DNA from 2 places in the Streptomyces sp. NPDC127038 genome. Region 1 is predicted to be linked to the other one. Evidence: riboswitches for the same ligand, from Rfam matches in the RefSeq annotation. Region 1 holds a riboswitch; the other holds the start of a gene.
What was found. Region 1 has a riboswitch for S-adenosylmethionine ahead of ACFWI4_RS15180 (amino acid ABC transporter permease). Riboswitches for the same ligand answer to the same signal wherever they lie in the genome.
Positions count from the first base shown of each region.

Region 2: it holds a riboswitch for S-adenosylmethionine, as region 1 does, so the genes downstream of both, ACFWI4_RS18625 (aminotransferase class V-fold PLP-dependent enzyme) here and ACFWI4_RS15180 (amino acid ABC transporter permease) in region 1, are expected to answer to the same signal.

Region 1 covers NZ_JBHXDQ010000017.1:48,579-56,178, reverse strand. The annotation lists gene ACFWI4_RS15205 (ABC transporter permease) at 1-232, shown strand, start outside; gene ACFWI4_RS15200 (FAD-dependent oxidoreductase) at 257-1,861, shown strand; gene ACFWI4_RS15195 (4Fe-4S binding protein) at 1,858-2,190, shown strand; gene ACFWI4_RS15190 (putative leader peptide) at 2,671-2,751, shown strand; gene ACFWI4_RS15185 (glutathione S-transferase family protein) at 2,880-3,743, shown strand; SAM riboswitch class IV at 3,809-3,917, shown strand; gene ACFWI4_RS15180 (amino acid ABC transporter permease) at 4,243-5,223, shown strand; gene ACFWI4_RS15175 (amino acid ABC transporter ATP-binding protein) at 5,220-6,017, shown strand; gene ACFWI4_RS15170 (ABC transporter substrate-binding protein) at 6,082-7,107, shown strand; gene ACFWI4_RS15165 (GNAT family N-acetyltransferase) at 7,196-7,600, shown strand, end outside.
Region 2 covers NZ_JBHXDQ010000024.1:14,321-21,920, reverse strand. The annotation lists gene ACFWI4_RS18645 (NYN domain-containing protein) at 1-517, opposite strand, end outside; gene ACFWI4_RS18640 (hypothetical protein) at 553-792, opposite strand; gene ACFWI4_RS18635 (rhomboid family intramembrane serine protease) at 945-1,700, shown strand; gene ACFWI4_RS18630 (Lrp/AsnC family transcriptional regulator) at 1,743-2,024, shown strand; gene ACFWI4_RS18625 (aminotransferase class V-fold PLP-dependent enzyme) at 2,064-3,425, opposite strand; SAM riboswitch class IV at 3,611-3,727, opposite strand; gene trpD (anthranilate phosphoribosyltransferase) at 3,826-4,890, opposite strand; gene ACFWI4_RS18615 (cytochrome bc complex cytochrome b subunit) at 5,062-6,702, opposite strand; gene ACFWI4_RS18610 (Rieske 2Fe-2S domain-containing protein) at 6,699-7,600, opposite strand, start outside.

The DNA.
Region 1 (7,600 bases):
GCCGCTGGGCTTCCTCGGCGGCGTCTTCTACTCGGTCCGTCAACTGCCTTCGTTCTGGAACTACGTGAGCCACCTCGACCCCGTCTTCTGGCTGGTCCAGGCCGAACGGATCGGGTTCCTCGGCAAAGGCGACGTCAGCGCCGGCTGGGCCCTTGCCGTGGTCTGGGGCCTGGCGGCGACGCTGACGGCCTGGTCGTCCGCGATGTTCGCCACCGGCCGACTCAAACCCTGAATCCCATACGGGAAGGAACACATCATGGCGAGCACCGAACCCGAACAGGCTCTGTCCACCGACGTGTTGGTGATCGGCGGCGGCCCCGCGGGCACCTGGGCCGCGATCAAGGCCGCTCAGGGGGGAGCCGACGTCGTGCTGGCCGACAAGGGATACACGGGCGCGAGCGGAGCGACCGCATCCGTCGGCACCGGCATCTGGTACGTCGACGACGTCCCCGAACTGCGCGAAGCCGCCATGGCGAGCCGCGAGGCACTCGGCGGATTCCTCGCCGACCGGGACTGGATGGCGCGCGTCCTTGACGAGACCCACGCGCGCATGGATGAACTGGCCCGCATCCAGCGCTACCCCTTCCCCGTCGACGCCGACGGTCGTCAACTGCGCGGCGACCTCCAAGGGCCGGAGTACATGCGGCGGCAGCGCACCCGGGTGCGGCGGCTCGGCGTCCGCATCCTCGACCACACCCCGGCGCTGGAGCTTTTGACCGACGCCGACGGCATCGTCTCGGGGGCGCGGGCGCTGGACCGTACGACCGGTGAGACCGTCCGCATCGAGGCCGGGGCGGTGGTACTCGCCGCCGGGGGATGCGCGTTCCAGTCCAAGACGCTCGGCTGCGACGTCAACACCGGGGACGGCGCGCTGCTGGCCGTCGAGGCGGGGGCACGGCTGTCCGGGATGGAGTTCTCCAACGCCTACGCCATCGCCCCCAAGGGCACGTCACTGACCAAGACCGCCTACTACTCGTGGGCGACCTTCTACCGCGCCGACGGCTCGGTCCTCGACGGCGCGGGCAGCACCCGCGGCCGGTCGGTGATCGCGAGGGCCCTGCTCACGGAGCCGGTCTACGCCCGCTTCGACAAGGCCACACCGGACGAGCAGCTGGCGATGCGCAAGGGCCAGCCGAACACCTTCCTGGTCTTCGACCGGCTGGGCATCGACCCCTTCACCGACCTGTTCGAGATCACCCTGCTCGCCGAGGGCACGGTGCGCGGGACCGGCGGTGTCCGCATCGCCGGCCACGACTGCTCCACCGACGTCCCCGGTCTGTACGCGGCCGGCGACACCGCGACCCGCGAGCTGATCTGCGGCGGCTTCACAGGCGGCGGCAGCCACAACGCCGCGTGGGCGGCGTCCTCGGGCAGCTGGGCGGGCCGGGGCGCCGCCACGTTCGCCGCCGGGCGCGGCCGTCCGGGCCGCGCCGTGCGCCCAGTGGGGACGGCGGGCCTGCGCCCCACCGGCGCGGTGAACGTCGGCCACCGCGAGGTCGTCACCGCCGTACAACGCGAGGTCCTGCCGTACGACCGCAACTACCTGCGACACGCGGACCGTCTGGAGCCGGCGCTGCGTTCGCTGCACGAGACGTGGTCCGCGGTCCGTGAAGGGCTCGGAGCGAGCGGCGAGACGCTGTTCCGGGCCAGGGAAGCGGCCGCGATGGTGGCCCACGGCCGCTGGATGTACCACGCGGCGCTGCAGCGCACCGAGTCGCGCGGTATGCACAAGCGGGCCGACCGGCCGGCGCAGGACCCGGCCCAGCACCACCGGCTGCTCACCGGTGGGCTGGACGAGGTCTGGAGCCGCCCGGAGGCGGTGCAACGGCAACTGGTCGCGAGCGGAGGCCGAGCCGCATGATCGAGATCGTCGACCCGGATCGCTGCATTGCCTGCGACCGGTGCATCGAGGTGTGCCCGACGCGCGTCTTCGATCGCGGCGCTGACGGCGTTCCGGTGATCGCGCGCCAGGACAGCTGCCAGACCTGCTTCCAGTGCGAGGCTTACTGCCCGACCGACGCGCTGTTCGTCGCCCCACTGGTGACCGCGGTCGCTCCCGGCTCGCGTTTCCGTGATGTGACAGAGCTCGAGGACTCCGGTCTGCTCGGCGGATACCGGCGTGAGCTCGGCTGGGGCAGGGGAAGGACGCTCGGCGCCCGCACCGCGGTCGGACCGGAGTATCCGGACTGACCGGACCGGAGTATCCGGACTGACCAGGGCCTGGATCGTCGCAGGATCCAGGCCCAGACTCCTGTACCCGGCCGAGGACGCCGGACACCGACCACGAAGAACGACTTGTCGCACGTCGCTCTGATGCTCCGCAAACGGGGACAGGGGATCGCAGATTCACAACCTGTCGTCCCGATGATGTCCCGACGGTGCGAGGAGACTTCGCGGGCGAGAGCCTGCGGGCCCTTTCGTCTGGGCCTTCTGCGGTGAGCACGCAGCTCGTCGGCACGTCATCCACGCGGATTCGACACCGTCGCCGCGTCCCGACGGTTGCAGTGGGAAACGTGTGGTGACCGTGTCGAGGCGGGCCGCCGTCCATCGGGGCGTCCGCGATGCGGGACGGCCCTCTTGACGCCGATGTCGGTCGGATCGACACTCACTGAGGGAATCCTAGTGAATAGGTAGGGAAATTATGAGGCGCTTGGAGTCGGTCACCGTCCGATGAGCCGTTCGCCTCTTCTGACCTCCCGCCGTCACATCGATCTGCTGCGTGTCTGCAGCGCCATCAACCCCCAGGGCTGAGCCGCGCCCATCCCGCACCGGAGACGCCCTCGGGCGTCGTGCCGTCCGGTGCGCACGGGAGAACTCCGCTCCCTCACCCGACGTCGCTTCCGCCGCGCGTACGTCCGCGCCCGCTCCCGGGGAGAGTCATGACTGTCACACCGCTGGCCGCCCACGCCGCCGACCGACCCGCGCCCGCCTTCCGGGGCCGGATCGGCCGGGACGCGCGCAGCGGCCACTACGCCGTTCCGGGCCGCTACCGCCTCCATCTGTCGACCGCCTGTCCCGGCGGCCTGCGCATCGCCGTCACCCACAGCCTGCTCGGCCTGGACACCGTCTGTCCGGCCACCTTCCTGCCCGCGGTCCCCGACTGCCCCGAGGGCGGCCACTCCGTCCTGCGTCCGTTGTACGAGGCCAGCGCCCACCGGTACCCCGGTCCGGCCGTCGCGCCGGTGCTCAGCGACGACTGGTCCGGGCGGATCGTCAGCACCCACGCCCCGGACATCATGCGCGACCTCGACCGCCGGTTTGGCGGCGACCGCCCCTCGCTCTACCCGTGCGGCGCGGAGTCGGAGATCGAGGCCGTCGAGTGGATGTGCGCGCAAGGCATCGAACAGGCCGCGCAGCACGCCGGATCGGCCGGTGGCGCGCCGGTGGAACGTGACACGGCACTTGGCATGCTGCTCGAAACGCTCGGGGCCCTGGAACGCTGGCTCGAAGGACGCACGTACCTGATCCGCGACGAAATCATCGCCGCCGACGTCGAGTTGTGGGTCGCCCTGGTCCAACTCGACACCGTGCACCGCAACCACCTCGACGCCTCAGCCGTCCAACGCATCGCCGACCACCCGACCCTGTGGGCCTACGCCCGCCGGCTCGCCGCCCACCCTGCCTTCGGCGGCCACCTCGACCTCGACGGCATCGAGCGCCGTCACCACGCCCGTTGCCAGGGCCTGGAGGCCGCCGGAGCGGCCGTGCGGATCCTGGACTGGGCAGCACACGCGGCCCGTTAGCCGTTCCACCTGGTGGACCGGCGTTGACATTCGTTCGGGCAATTGTCTTGACTATGGCCCAGAACGGTCATGAGTGTCAGCGACAAGCCCTGGCTTGCTGACTGGCAACCCTCGCTCCGCGGTGGGGTGCCCCAGGTGACGACCGGACCGAAGACGTTTCGGTAAGCGCGAGGCCCACACGGGCCGGAACAGTGATGGTGACGTCATGTACGCAGCTCCCAGGACGGCCACGCGCCGCTCCCAGGGCTGCGTACAGCCGTACCCGAACCCTCTCGTCGCCGATCGCGCCGTCGATCTGCTCCGCGTGAACAGCGCACTGTGTACCGCACCGGGCTGTGCCCGCTGTCGGGGCTGACACCTCCCCGCAGCCCCCGCACTCCCTGACGAACACCGCCCGTGCGGTGTGCCGTTGTCCTCCCCGCCCCCGGTACCTCACCGTCGTGTGCGCTTCCGCATGCCGCCGTGCTTCCGGGGTGTTCTCACCCAGCCGGAGCCCACCATGAGTGAACCCCCTGGCGCCACCGTCACCCTCCCCGAGGCGCCGACCGCCGACGAACCATCGAAAGCCCTCACTGCCCAGCGAGTTTTGACGCTGCGGCGCCCCGGACGCTGGATCGCCACTGCGGTCGTCCTCGTCCTGGTCGCCCAGTTCGTGCACGGACTGGTCTCCAACCCCTTCTACCAGTGGGACCGCTGGAGCTACTGGTTCCTGCGCCCCACCATCCTCGACGGCCTGCTGATCACCCTCGAAGTCACCGCCTACAGCGCGGTGCTCGGCCTGATCGGCGGCATCGTGCTCGCCCTGGCCCGGCTGTCGAGGAGCCCCGTGCTGCGCGCGGTCAGCTGGACCTACGTCTGGGCGCTGCGCTCCATCCCGCTCATCGTGGTACTGATCTTCCTCTACAACTTCAGTGCCCTGTACAAGACGTTGAGCGTCGGCATTCCCTTCGGCCCGGCCTTCTTCTCCTTCGACGAGTCGAAGCTCGCCACCGACATGGTCGTCGCCGTGATCGGCCTCAGCCTCAACGAGGCCGCCTACGCGGCCGAGGTCGTACGCGGGGGCATCCTCTCCGTCGACCAGGGCCAGCACGAGGCGGCCGCGGCGCTCGGCCTGCCGAAGGGCTACCAGTTCCGGAAGATCGTCTTTCCGCAGGCGCTGCGCTCGATCATCCCGAACTACGTCAACCAGCTCATCGGCCTGATCAAGGGCACCTCGCTGGTCTTCTACGTCTCTCTGCTCGACCTGTTCGGCTCGGCGCAGACCATGGGTTCCACCTACCCCGGCGACATCGTGCCGCTGCTGCTGGTCGTCACCGTCTGGTACCTGATCCTGACCAGCGTCGTCTCCGTCGTCCAGTTCTACGTCGAGCGGTACTACGCCCGCGGTGCCATTCGCAGCCTGCCGCCGACACCGCTGCAGAAGCTCCGCACCGGGCTCACCGACCTGCGGGCCCGCATCCGCCGGGAGGCCGCCGTATGACCGCCGACACCATCGAGGCCCTGGCGGACGTCGAGGCCGCCACCCTCGAGGTCCACGACGTGCACAAGTGGTACGGCACCCATCGGGTGCTGGACGGCGTCGACCTGACCGTCCGCCCCGGCGAGGTCACCGTGATCCTCGGCCCCTCGGGCTCCGGCAAGTCCACCCTGCTGCGGGTCATCAACCATCTGGAGAAGCCCGAGATCGGCCACGTCAGCATCAATGGCGAGCTGATCGGTGTGAAGCGACAGGGCGAGAGGCTCAAGGAGCTGAGCGAGCGCGCCATCCTCACCCAGCGCGGGCGGATCGGCTTCGTCTTCCAGAACTTCAACCTCTTCCCGCACCTCACCGTCCTGGACAACGTGGCCGCCGCCCCGGTCGCCACCGGCAGGCTCGGCAAGCCCGAAGCCCAGGAGCTCGCCCGCGAACTCCTCGGCCGGGTCGGCCTCGGCGACAAGACCGGCGCCTACCCGCGCCAGCTCTCCGGCGGCCAGCAGCAGCGCGTCGCCATCGCCCGCGCCCTCGCCCTGCGCCCCGGCGTCATCCTCTTCGACGAGCCCACCTCCGCCCTCGACCCCGAACTCGTCGGCGAAGTCCTCGCCGTCATCAAGGACCTGGCGACCAGCGGCACCACCCTTCTCATCGTCACCCACGAGATCGGCTTCGCCCGCGAGATCGCCGACCGGGTCGTCTTCATCGACAGCGGCAAGATCATCGAGCAGGGCCCGCCCTCCGAGGTCCTCGACAAGCCCCGGCACGAGCGGACCAGGGACTTCCTCAGCAAGGTCCTCTGACCCGCCGCACCCTTCAGACCTCCCCCCACGCCACCCTCATCACCTCCAGCGACAAGGAACGGCCATGCCCACCCAGTTCACCCGACGCAGCCTGATACGCGGCATCACCGCGGCGACCGCCGTCGCCTCCCTGGCCACCGGGCTCGCCGCCTGCGGTGGCAACAGCGACGCGGCCACCTCCACCGACAGCGCCAAGTCCGGCGAGGTCGTCATCGGACAGGTCTCCAACGGCGCCGCCAAGCAGACCTCCATCAAGGTCTCCGAGGTCAAGTCCATCAGCGCCGAACTGCCCGCCGCCGTCAAGAAGAGCGGCAAGCTGGAGATCGGCATCGGCGCCCTGCCGGCCGGCTTCCCGCCGCTGGCCTACGTGGGCAGCGACCAGAAGACCCTCACCGGCGCGGAACCCGACTTCGGCCGCCTGGTCGCCGCGGTCCTCGGCCTCCAGCCCGAGGTGAAGAACTCCACCTGGGAGAACCTCTTCGTCGGCATCGACAGCGGCAAGGTCGACGTGGCCTTCTCCAACGTCACCGACACCGAGGAGCGCAAGAAGAAGTACGAGTTCGCCTCCTACCGGCAGGACAACCTCGCCTTCGTGGTGCCGAAGAAGAGCACCTGGAACTTCGAAGACAACTACGAGAACCTCGCCGGCAAGACCGTCTCCGTCAGCTCTGGCACCAACCAGGAAAAGATCCTCCTGGAGTGGAAGGCGAAGCTGGCCAAGGAGGGCAAGAAGCTCACCGTCAAGTACTTCCAGGACAGCAACAGCGTCTACCTCGCCCTGTCCAGCGGCAAGATCGACGCGTACCTGGGCCCCAACCCCGGCATCGCGTACCACAACCGCCAGGTCGCGAACACGCCCAACGCCACCCGCACCGCAGGCACGTACTCCGGAGCCGGCGCGAGCCTGCAGGGCCTGATCGCGGCGACCGCGAAGAAGGACAGCGGCCTGGCGAAGCCGCTCGCCGACTCCATCAATTACCTGATCGAGAACGGTCAGTACGCCGAGTGGCTCAAGGCCTACAACCTCTCCAACGAGGCCGTCGCCAAGTCCGAGGTCAACCCGCCCGGACTGCCCCTCGACAACTCCTGACCATCGCGTGACCGGGACTCCGCCGCCGCCTCGCGGTGGAGTCCCCGCGCGCCGGACACCCGAGCCGCACCCCGGAGACTGCCACACCATGTCCGTGACCAGCATCGACGCCAGCTCCTCGCACATCCTGGACAACCCCGCCTGGGCCGCGCTTACCGGCCCCCACGCCCCCTTCGCCGAACGCATCGGCCGCGCCGCCCGCTACCGCGAGGACGTGGCACCCTTCCACGCCCTCTCCGACGAGGACGACCCGCGCGCCTGGGCCGACCTCGCCGCACTCGTCGGCCCTGGCGGCACCGCCGCGGTGCGGGGCGTCACCGAGGCGGCGGTGGGCTGGGAGGTCGTGCGCACCGGACACGGCGTCCAGCTCGTGGACACCTCCCTGCGCGCGGGGCCCGACCCTGAGGCCGTACGGCTCGGTCCCGACGACGTGCCCGAGATCCTCGACCTGGTCGCCCGCACCGAGCCGGGCCCCTATCTGCCGCGCACCGTC
Region 2 (7,600 bases), on a different contig from region 1:
CGCGCAGCCGTTCGGTCTCGGCCCGGGTCTGCCCGCGGGCCTCCGCCAGTTCGGCGCGCAGCCGGTCCAGTTCGGCGCGGGACTCCTCGTCGGCGCGCTCGGCGTCCGCCCGCAGGGCCTCCTCGCCCGCGGCGGTCACGAGCTTCACCCAGCCGGCGGGACGCACGACGTAGGCCGCGGCCGCCACGTCCAGCGGATCCGCGGCCGGGGGCGGCGCGCCCGAGTCGAGGGCGCCGACGAGCTCGGGCTGCGCCTCTCTGAGCTTCTCGGCGATCCGCTGTCTGAAGAGCGGGTCCGTCTCCAGCGCCGCCGCCATCGCGTTGCCGGCGAACTTGGCGCGGCGATTCGGAGCGAATCGGGCGTACTGCCTCAATTGCGCGGGCAGTTCGGAGACGGTCAGCCCGCCGAAGCCGTCCGAGACGATCTGTACGACCCGGCGGCGCACGCCGTCGGGCATCGGACGGTCGAGCACCTCGGCGGTGCCGTCGTCCGGCTCCCCGCCTGTGGTCTCCACCATCCGTTCACCCCAATATCCGTGCGGGGCCCGCTCCCTCAGGAGCCGGCGCCCGGCCTGTCCACGAGTTCGACCTGATCCACCGCGTTGCACCAACGGCACCGCACCGACTCGATGGTCTCACTGACCACCTCGCGCTCCTCGACCTTCGGCTCACCGGCCAGGTCCAGGTGCACATACTCGACGACCTTCGACGAACGGGTCACGTCGAAACGCGTGAGATTGCCGCAGAGGGCACAGCGCCAGCGGGTCTTGGCGTCGGGCAGGGGAACTGTCATAGGGCAGCCGCTTCCTTCTCGTGTCCGTCCGGCGCCGGATTTCCCGGTCCTTTGGCTCGTAACCCTACGGCCTGGCGGGTACTCGACGCTCGGGTGTCCACGGCGGCGAGGCACTCCGTGCGCATCGGTCCGCTTACGTCATGCTCTGTACCATGATCGGCAATTGGAGTGCGGCGGCCGGCAGGGCACTGCGGGGACGGTCGGCGCCGGTGACGTACGGGCTGATCGTCCTGTGCTGTCTGATCTTCGTGATCGGACCCGCCTCGGGCCTGGATCCCGCGTACGGCACCGGGGACGAACTGCTGGTCGCGCAGCGGGCGTACTTCCGCCGCTGGGGCGTCGTGCCGGCCGGCCTGTTCGGCGGGGCTCCGGGCGAGGCGTTCACCCCCGCGACCGCGCTGTTCATCCACGGCAGCTGGCTCCATCTCCTGGGCAACATGCTGTTCTTCTACGTCTTCGGGCTGATGACCGAGGAGCGCATGGGACACCTGGAGTTCGCCCTCTTCTACCTGGGCTGCGGATATCTGGCCCTGCTCGGCTACGCGGCCGCCAACGCGAGCTCGCAGCAGTCCCTGGTCGGGGCCTCCGGGGCGATCTCCGCGGTGCTCGGCGCGTTCCTGTACCTGTTCCCCAGGGCGCGGGTGACCAGTCTCTTCCCGTTCCTGTTCTTCCTGCCGCTGCGGTTCCCCGCCTGGGTGGTGCTGCCGTTCTGGTTCACGCTCCAGTGGCTGGCGGCGGGGCGCAGCTCCTCGGGCCCCGGGGTGGCCTATCTGGCCCATCTGGTGGGCTTCACCCTGGGCTTCGTCTACGCCTGGGCGCGGTTCCGCCGCCGCCGGGCGGCCGTGCCCGCTCCGGGGCCGGTCCCGGGGCCCCCGCTGGAGCGGCCGGGCCCGGTGGACCGCGAGTAGGGTGAGATCCCCAGCAGCGGCCCCCTAGGGAGAGAACCAGCCGTGATCACCGCGATCGTCCTCATCAAGACCAGCGTGGACCGGATCCCCGAGATCGCCGAGTCGATCGCGTCCCTGGAGAGCGTCAGCGAGGTCTTCTCCGTCACCGGCACCTACGACCTGATCGCCATGGTCCGGGTCCAGGCCCACGACGACCTGGCGGACGTCATCCCCGGCCGGATCAGCAAGATCCCGGGCGTCGAGGCGACGGACACGCACGTGGCGTTCCGTACGTACTCCCAGCACGACCTGGAGGCGGCGTTCGCGATCGGTCTCGACTCCTGACCGACGCGGCGCCGCCTCCGGGCGGGGTGGGCGCGGGTGTCAGACCGCGGGGACGCAGCGGCCGCCCTCGGTGCGGTACTGCCAGCGGGCTCCGTCCCTGACGAGCTCGCGCACCGCGCGGACGAACCGCTCGACGTGCTCGTCGGGGGTGCCCGCCCCGAAGCTGACGCGGATGGCGTTGAGGGACTTCTCGCCGGGGGCCGCTTCCGGGGCTCCGCACTCCCCCTGGGTCTCCGGGGCGCTGCCGAGCAGGGTGCGGACGAGCGGGTGGGCGCAGAAGAGGCCGTCGCGGACGCCGATGCCGTACTCGGCGGAGAGCGCGGCCGCGAAGTGCGAGCTGTTCCAGCCCTCGACGACGAAGGAGATGACGCCGACCCTCGGGGCGTCGTCGCCGAACAGGGAGAGGACCCGGACCTCGGGAACCTCGGCGAGGCCCGCGCGGACGGTGCGGATCAGGTGCTGCTCGCGGGCGACGATCCGCTCGAAGCCCTCCTCGGTGAGCGCCTTGCACGCCGAGGCGATCGAGTAGGCGCCGATGACGTTGGGCGAGCCGGCCTCGTGGCGGGCGGCGCTGTCGTGCCACTCCACGTCCACGCCGCCGTCCGCGCGCCGGCTGACCCTGCGGCTGGCGCCGCCGCCCGCGAGGTAGGGCTCGGCCTCGCGCAGCCAGTCGGAGCGGCCGGCGAGGACGCCGGAGCCGAAGGGCGCGTACAGCTTGTGCCCGGAGAAGGCGACCCAGTCGACGTCGAGGTCGGCGACCGACACGGGGTGGTGCGGGGCGAGCTGGGCGGCGTCGAGGACGATACGGGCGCCGTGGGCGTGCGCGGCGGCGGCCAGTTCCCGTACGGGCCACAGCTCCCCGGTGACGTTCGAGGCGCCGGTGACGCAGACCAGGGCCGGTCCGTAGGGGTCGCGGGCGGCGAGGGCGCGCTCCAGGGTGTCGACGGCCTCGCCCGGGGTGCGCGGGGCGTTCAGGTAGGTCACGCGGGCCTCGCGCCAGGGCAGCAGCGAGGCGTGGTGCTCGGTCTCGAAGACGAAGACCTGGCAGTCGGCCGGGAGGGCCGAGGCGAGCAGGTTGAGCGAGTCGGTGGTGGACCGGGTGAAGACCACCTGGTCGCCGGCCCGGCAGCCGAGGAACTCCTCCACGGTCCTGCGGGCGTTCTCGAAGAGGTCGGTGGACAGCTGCGAGAGGTAGCCGGCGCCCCGGTGGACGCTGCCGTAGTACGGCGCGTACGCGGCGACGTCGTCCCACACCCGCTGGAGGGCGGGGGCGCTGGCCGCGTAGTCGAGGGCCGCGTAGGTCACCTCGCCGCCGGTGACGAGGGGGACGGTGACATCCCTGCCCAGAACGGGCAGGGGGGCACAAACACTCTGGTCGGCGGCAACGGTGGAGACAGACATGGCGAGCTCCTGTGAGAGGCAGGCGGGATCACCGCGGGAACCGGCCGCCGGGAGGCGGGCGGGGCGCGGGAAAAGGTGAAAAGGGTGTGCGGGGGCGGGGCTCTACGCCCTATCGCATTCGCTTGCTCACAGAAGGCTCCCTCGAACGACCAGGACCCCTGGTGGTCCGCCCGGAGAGCGGGAGGGGTCCGCGCTTGCCGTAGACCTCGCTGCCTACGACCTGGTCTTCACCCGGGGCACCCCGCCACGGACGGAGGGTTGCCGGACAGCCGGCCGGGGCCTGATGGCTGTCACTCATGACCTGGTACAGCATCTTGCCAGAGGATCTTCCGCGCGCAAGACGCAGTCCGGATCCTGGACTGCGTCCCGCGCGGGCGCCCGTGCGGGACGGGCGGGTGGATCAGGCGTTGCTGGCGGCCACCCAGCGCTCCAGGGTGCGCCTGGCGGCGCCCGAGTCGATCGCCTCGGCCGCCCGGTCCATCTGGTCGCGGAGCTGCCCGGCGAGCGGCCCCGCGCCCGGTGTGAGGGCCACCAGGGCCGCCGCCGAGTTCAGCAGGACGGCGTCGCGTACGGGCCCCTGCTCGCCGTCCAGCAGGCGCCGGGCGACCTCCGCGTTGTACGAGGCGTCGGCGCCGCGCAGCGCCTCCACGGGGACGACGGGGAGCCCGACGTCCCGCGGGTCGAAGCGCTCCTCGGTGACCTTGCCGTCGCGGACCACCCAGACGTGGGAGCCCCCGGTGGTGGTCAGCTCGTCGAGACCGTCGTCGCCGCGGAAGACCAGCGAGGAGTTGCCGCGCTCGGCGAACACGCCCGCCACGATCGGCGCCATCCGGGGATCGGCGACACCGACCGCCTGGGCCTTCACCCGGGCCGGGTTGGTCAGCGGGCCGAGCACGTTGAAGGTGGTCCGGATGCCCAACTGGCCGCGGGCCGCCGCCACATGACGCAGCGCCGGGTGGAACTTGACCGCGAAGCAGAAGGTGATCCCGGCCTCCTCCGCCACCTGGGCGACCCGGCTCACCGGCAGTTGGAGGTTGACGCCGAGCTTCTCCAGGACGTCCGACGCCCCGGACGCGGAGGACGCGGCCCGGTTGCCGTGCTTGACGACCTTGGCGCCGGTGCCGGCCACCACGATCGAGGACATCGTGGAGATGTTGACGGTCTTCGCGCCGTCGCCGCCCGTTCCCACGATGTCGACGGTGCGTCCGGGCACCTCGATCACATTGGCGTGCTCGTACATCGCCCGGACGAGTCCGGCGATCTCCTGGACGGTCTCGCCCTTGGCCCGCAGCGCCACCACGAAACCGGCGATCTGCGCGTCGGTCGCCTCGCCGCGCATGATGCGGTCCATCGCCCAGGCCGTGTCGTCCGCGCTCTGGTCGCGGCCTTCGAGCAGTCCGTTCAGTACAGCGGGCCAGGAACGGCCCGCCGCGGTGTCGCCTCCAGCGGGGTTCACAGCGCTCATGGTCGCTCCTGGGTTCGTGGGTCACGCGGTCGCGGGTGACACGGTGTCGTGGTGACACGGGGTGGAATCACCCCGCGGCACCGGGTGAGTCCACCCTATCCAGCCCGGGGGACGGCAAAGAGCCCCGTCCGTTGCATGGACGGGGCTCCTGCCGTGGCGGACTGCCGGGGATCAGTGGTGGCCGTGGCCGCTCGTGATCTCCTTGTACTCCTCGACGGTGGGCTTGGGGATCTGGCCTTCCTCCCCGTAGAAGCCCTCGCTCATCTTGGCGCGCAGCTTCTGCGCGCCCGAGACCTTGCGCTCGACACCGTTCTCGTCGACCGTCGGGCCGATCTCGACCGGCTTGTACTGCTCGTGCGCGGTGAGCGTGTGCAGCGCGTCCTGGCTGAGCGGCTCGTGGACCTCGATGAACTCACCGTGCGGCAGGCGCTTGATGATGCCCGACTCGCGGCCGTGCAGCACCTTGTCCCGGTCCCGGCGCTGGAGGCCGAGGCAGATCCGCTTGGTGGCGAGGAAGGTGAGCACCGGCACGACGAAGAAGGCGATGCGCACGAACCAGGTGATCGAGTTGATCGCCAGGTGGAAGTGCGTGGCCCAGATGTCGTTGCCGCCGCCGACGAGCAGGACGAAGTACCAGCTGATCCAGGCGGCACCGAACGCGGTCCGGGTCGGGACGTTGCGCGGGCGGTCCAGGATGTGGTGCTCGCGCTTGTCGCCGGTGACCCAGGACTCGATGAACGGGTAGACCGCGATGGCGACCAGGACCAGCGGGAAGATCACCAGCGGGATGAACACGCCCAGGACGAGCGTGTGGCCCCAGAGGTTGATCTCCCAGCCCGGCATGACACGGATCAGGCCCTCGGAGAAGCCCATGTACCAGTCGGGCTGGGCGCCCGTGGACACCATGTCCGGACGGTACGGACCCATGGCCCAGATCGGGTTGATCGAGGCGATCGCCGCGATGGCCGCGATGACACCGAAGACCAGGAAGAAGAAGCCTCCGGCCTTGGCCATGTACACCGGCAGCAGCGGCATGCCGACGACGTTCTCGTTCGTCTTGCCGGGGCCCGCGAACTGCGTGTGCTTGTGGTAGAAGACCAGGATCAGGTGGCCGACGACCAGGCCGAGCATGATGCCCGGCAGCAGCAGCACGTGCACCGAGTAGAAGCGGGCCACGAAGTCGCCGCCCGGGAACTCGCCGCCGAACAGGAAGAACGACAGGTACGTGCCCACGATCGGCACGGACAGGACCGCGCCTTCCATGAAGCGCACGCCGGTGCCGGAGAGCAGGTCGTCCGGGAGCGAGTAACCGGTGAAGCCGGTGAACATGCCGAGGACGAACAGCAGGAATCCGAAGACCCAGTTGACCTCACGGGGCTTGCGGAACGCACCCGTGAAGAACACGCGCATCATGTGCACGAACATGCCCGCGAGGAAGATCAGCGCGGCCCAGTGGTGGATCTGACGGATCAGCAGACCACCGCGCACATCGAAGGAGATGTGCATGGTCGAGTTGAACGCCTCGGACATCAGCTGGCCCTGCAGCGGGACGTACCTGCCGTCGTACACCACCTCGTTCATCGAGGGGTGGAAGAACAGGGTCAGGTACACACCCGTGAGGATGATGATGATGAAGCTGTAGAGGCAGACCTCACCCAACATGAACGACCAGTGGTCGGGGAAGATCTTGCGCATGTTGGACTTGGCCAGGGAGTAGATCCCGAGGCGGCCGTCGGCCCAGTCGGCGACCCGCTCACCGGCGGGTGCCTTCTCGCGCGAGGAGCGCGAGTCGGGGGTGGTGGTAGTGCTCATCCGCGCTCCCAGAATGCAGGACCGACGGGCTCCGTGAAGTCGCTGAGCGCTTCGAGGTAGCCCTCGGCGTTCACGCCGATCTGCAGCTGCGGCAGGGCGTGGCCGGCCGGGCCGAAGATGACCCGGGCACCGTCGGAGAGGTCGAAGGTGGACTGGTGGCACGGGCACAGCGCGTGGTGCGTCTGCTGCTCGTACAGGGAGATCGGGCAGCCGACGTGGGTGCAGATCTTCGAGTACGCGACGATGCCCTGGTAGGACCACTCGAGTTCCTGCTTGTCCTTGATGTCGTCCGGCTGGAGCCGGATGATCATCAGGGCCGCCTTGGCGATCTCCTTCTGGAAGTCCTCGTCGTCCTGCTCCAGGCCCTCGGGCTTGGCGAAGGTGAGCGAACCGACGGCCACGTCCGAGGGACGCAGCGGCTCGTTCGTGTTCATGTTGACGAGGAGCTTGCCCTTGGACCACAGGGTGTGCCGGAGCTTCGTGCCGGGCAGCGGACCGAGGTCGCGCAGCAGCATGACGCCGGAGAGCGGGAACAGGGCCAGCGCGCCGAACATCGTGTTGCGGATCAGCTTGCGGCGGCCGAGCGCGGACTCCTTGGCACCTTCCTTGAAGTCCGCCAGGACCTTGGCCTTGACGTCGGGCGCCGCCTCGATCGGGTGACGCTCGTCGGCGATCTCCACGTCGGACATCAGGGTGCGGGCCCAGTGGACCGCGCCCGCGCCGATCGAGAACAGCGCCACACCGAGGCACATGCCCAGCGCGAAGTTCAGCGCGCTGATGTGCCCGAGCGGGAACACGAAGATCGACTTGTCGTTCGGGATCGCCACGTACGAGGCGATGAAGCCGACGGTGGCCACCATCGACAGCACGAACAGCATGGCGACCAGGCGCTCGGACC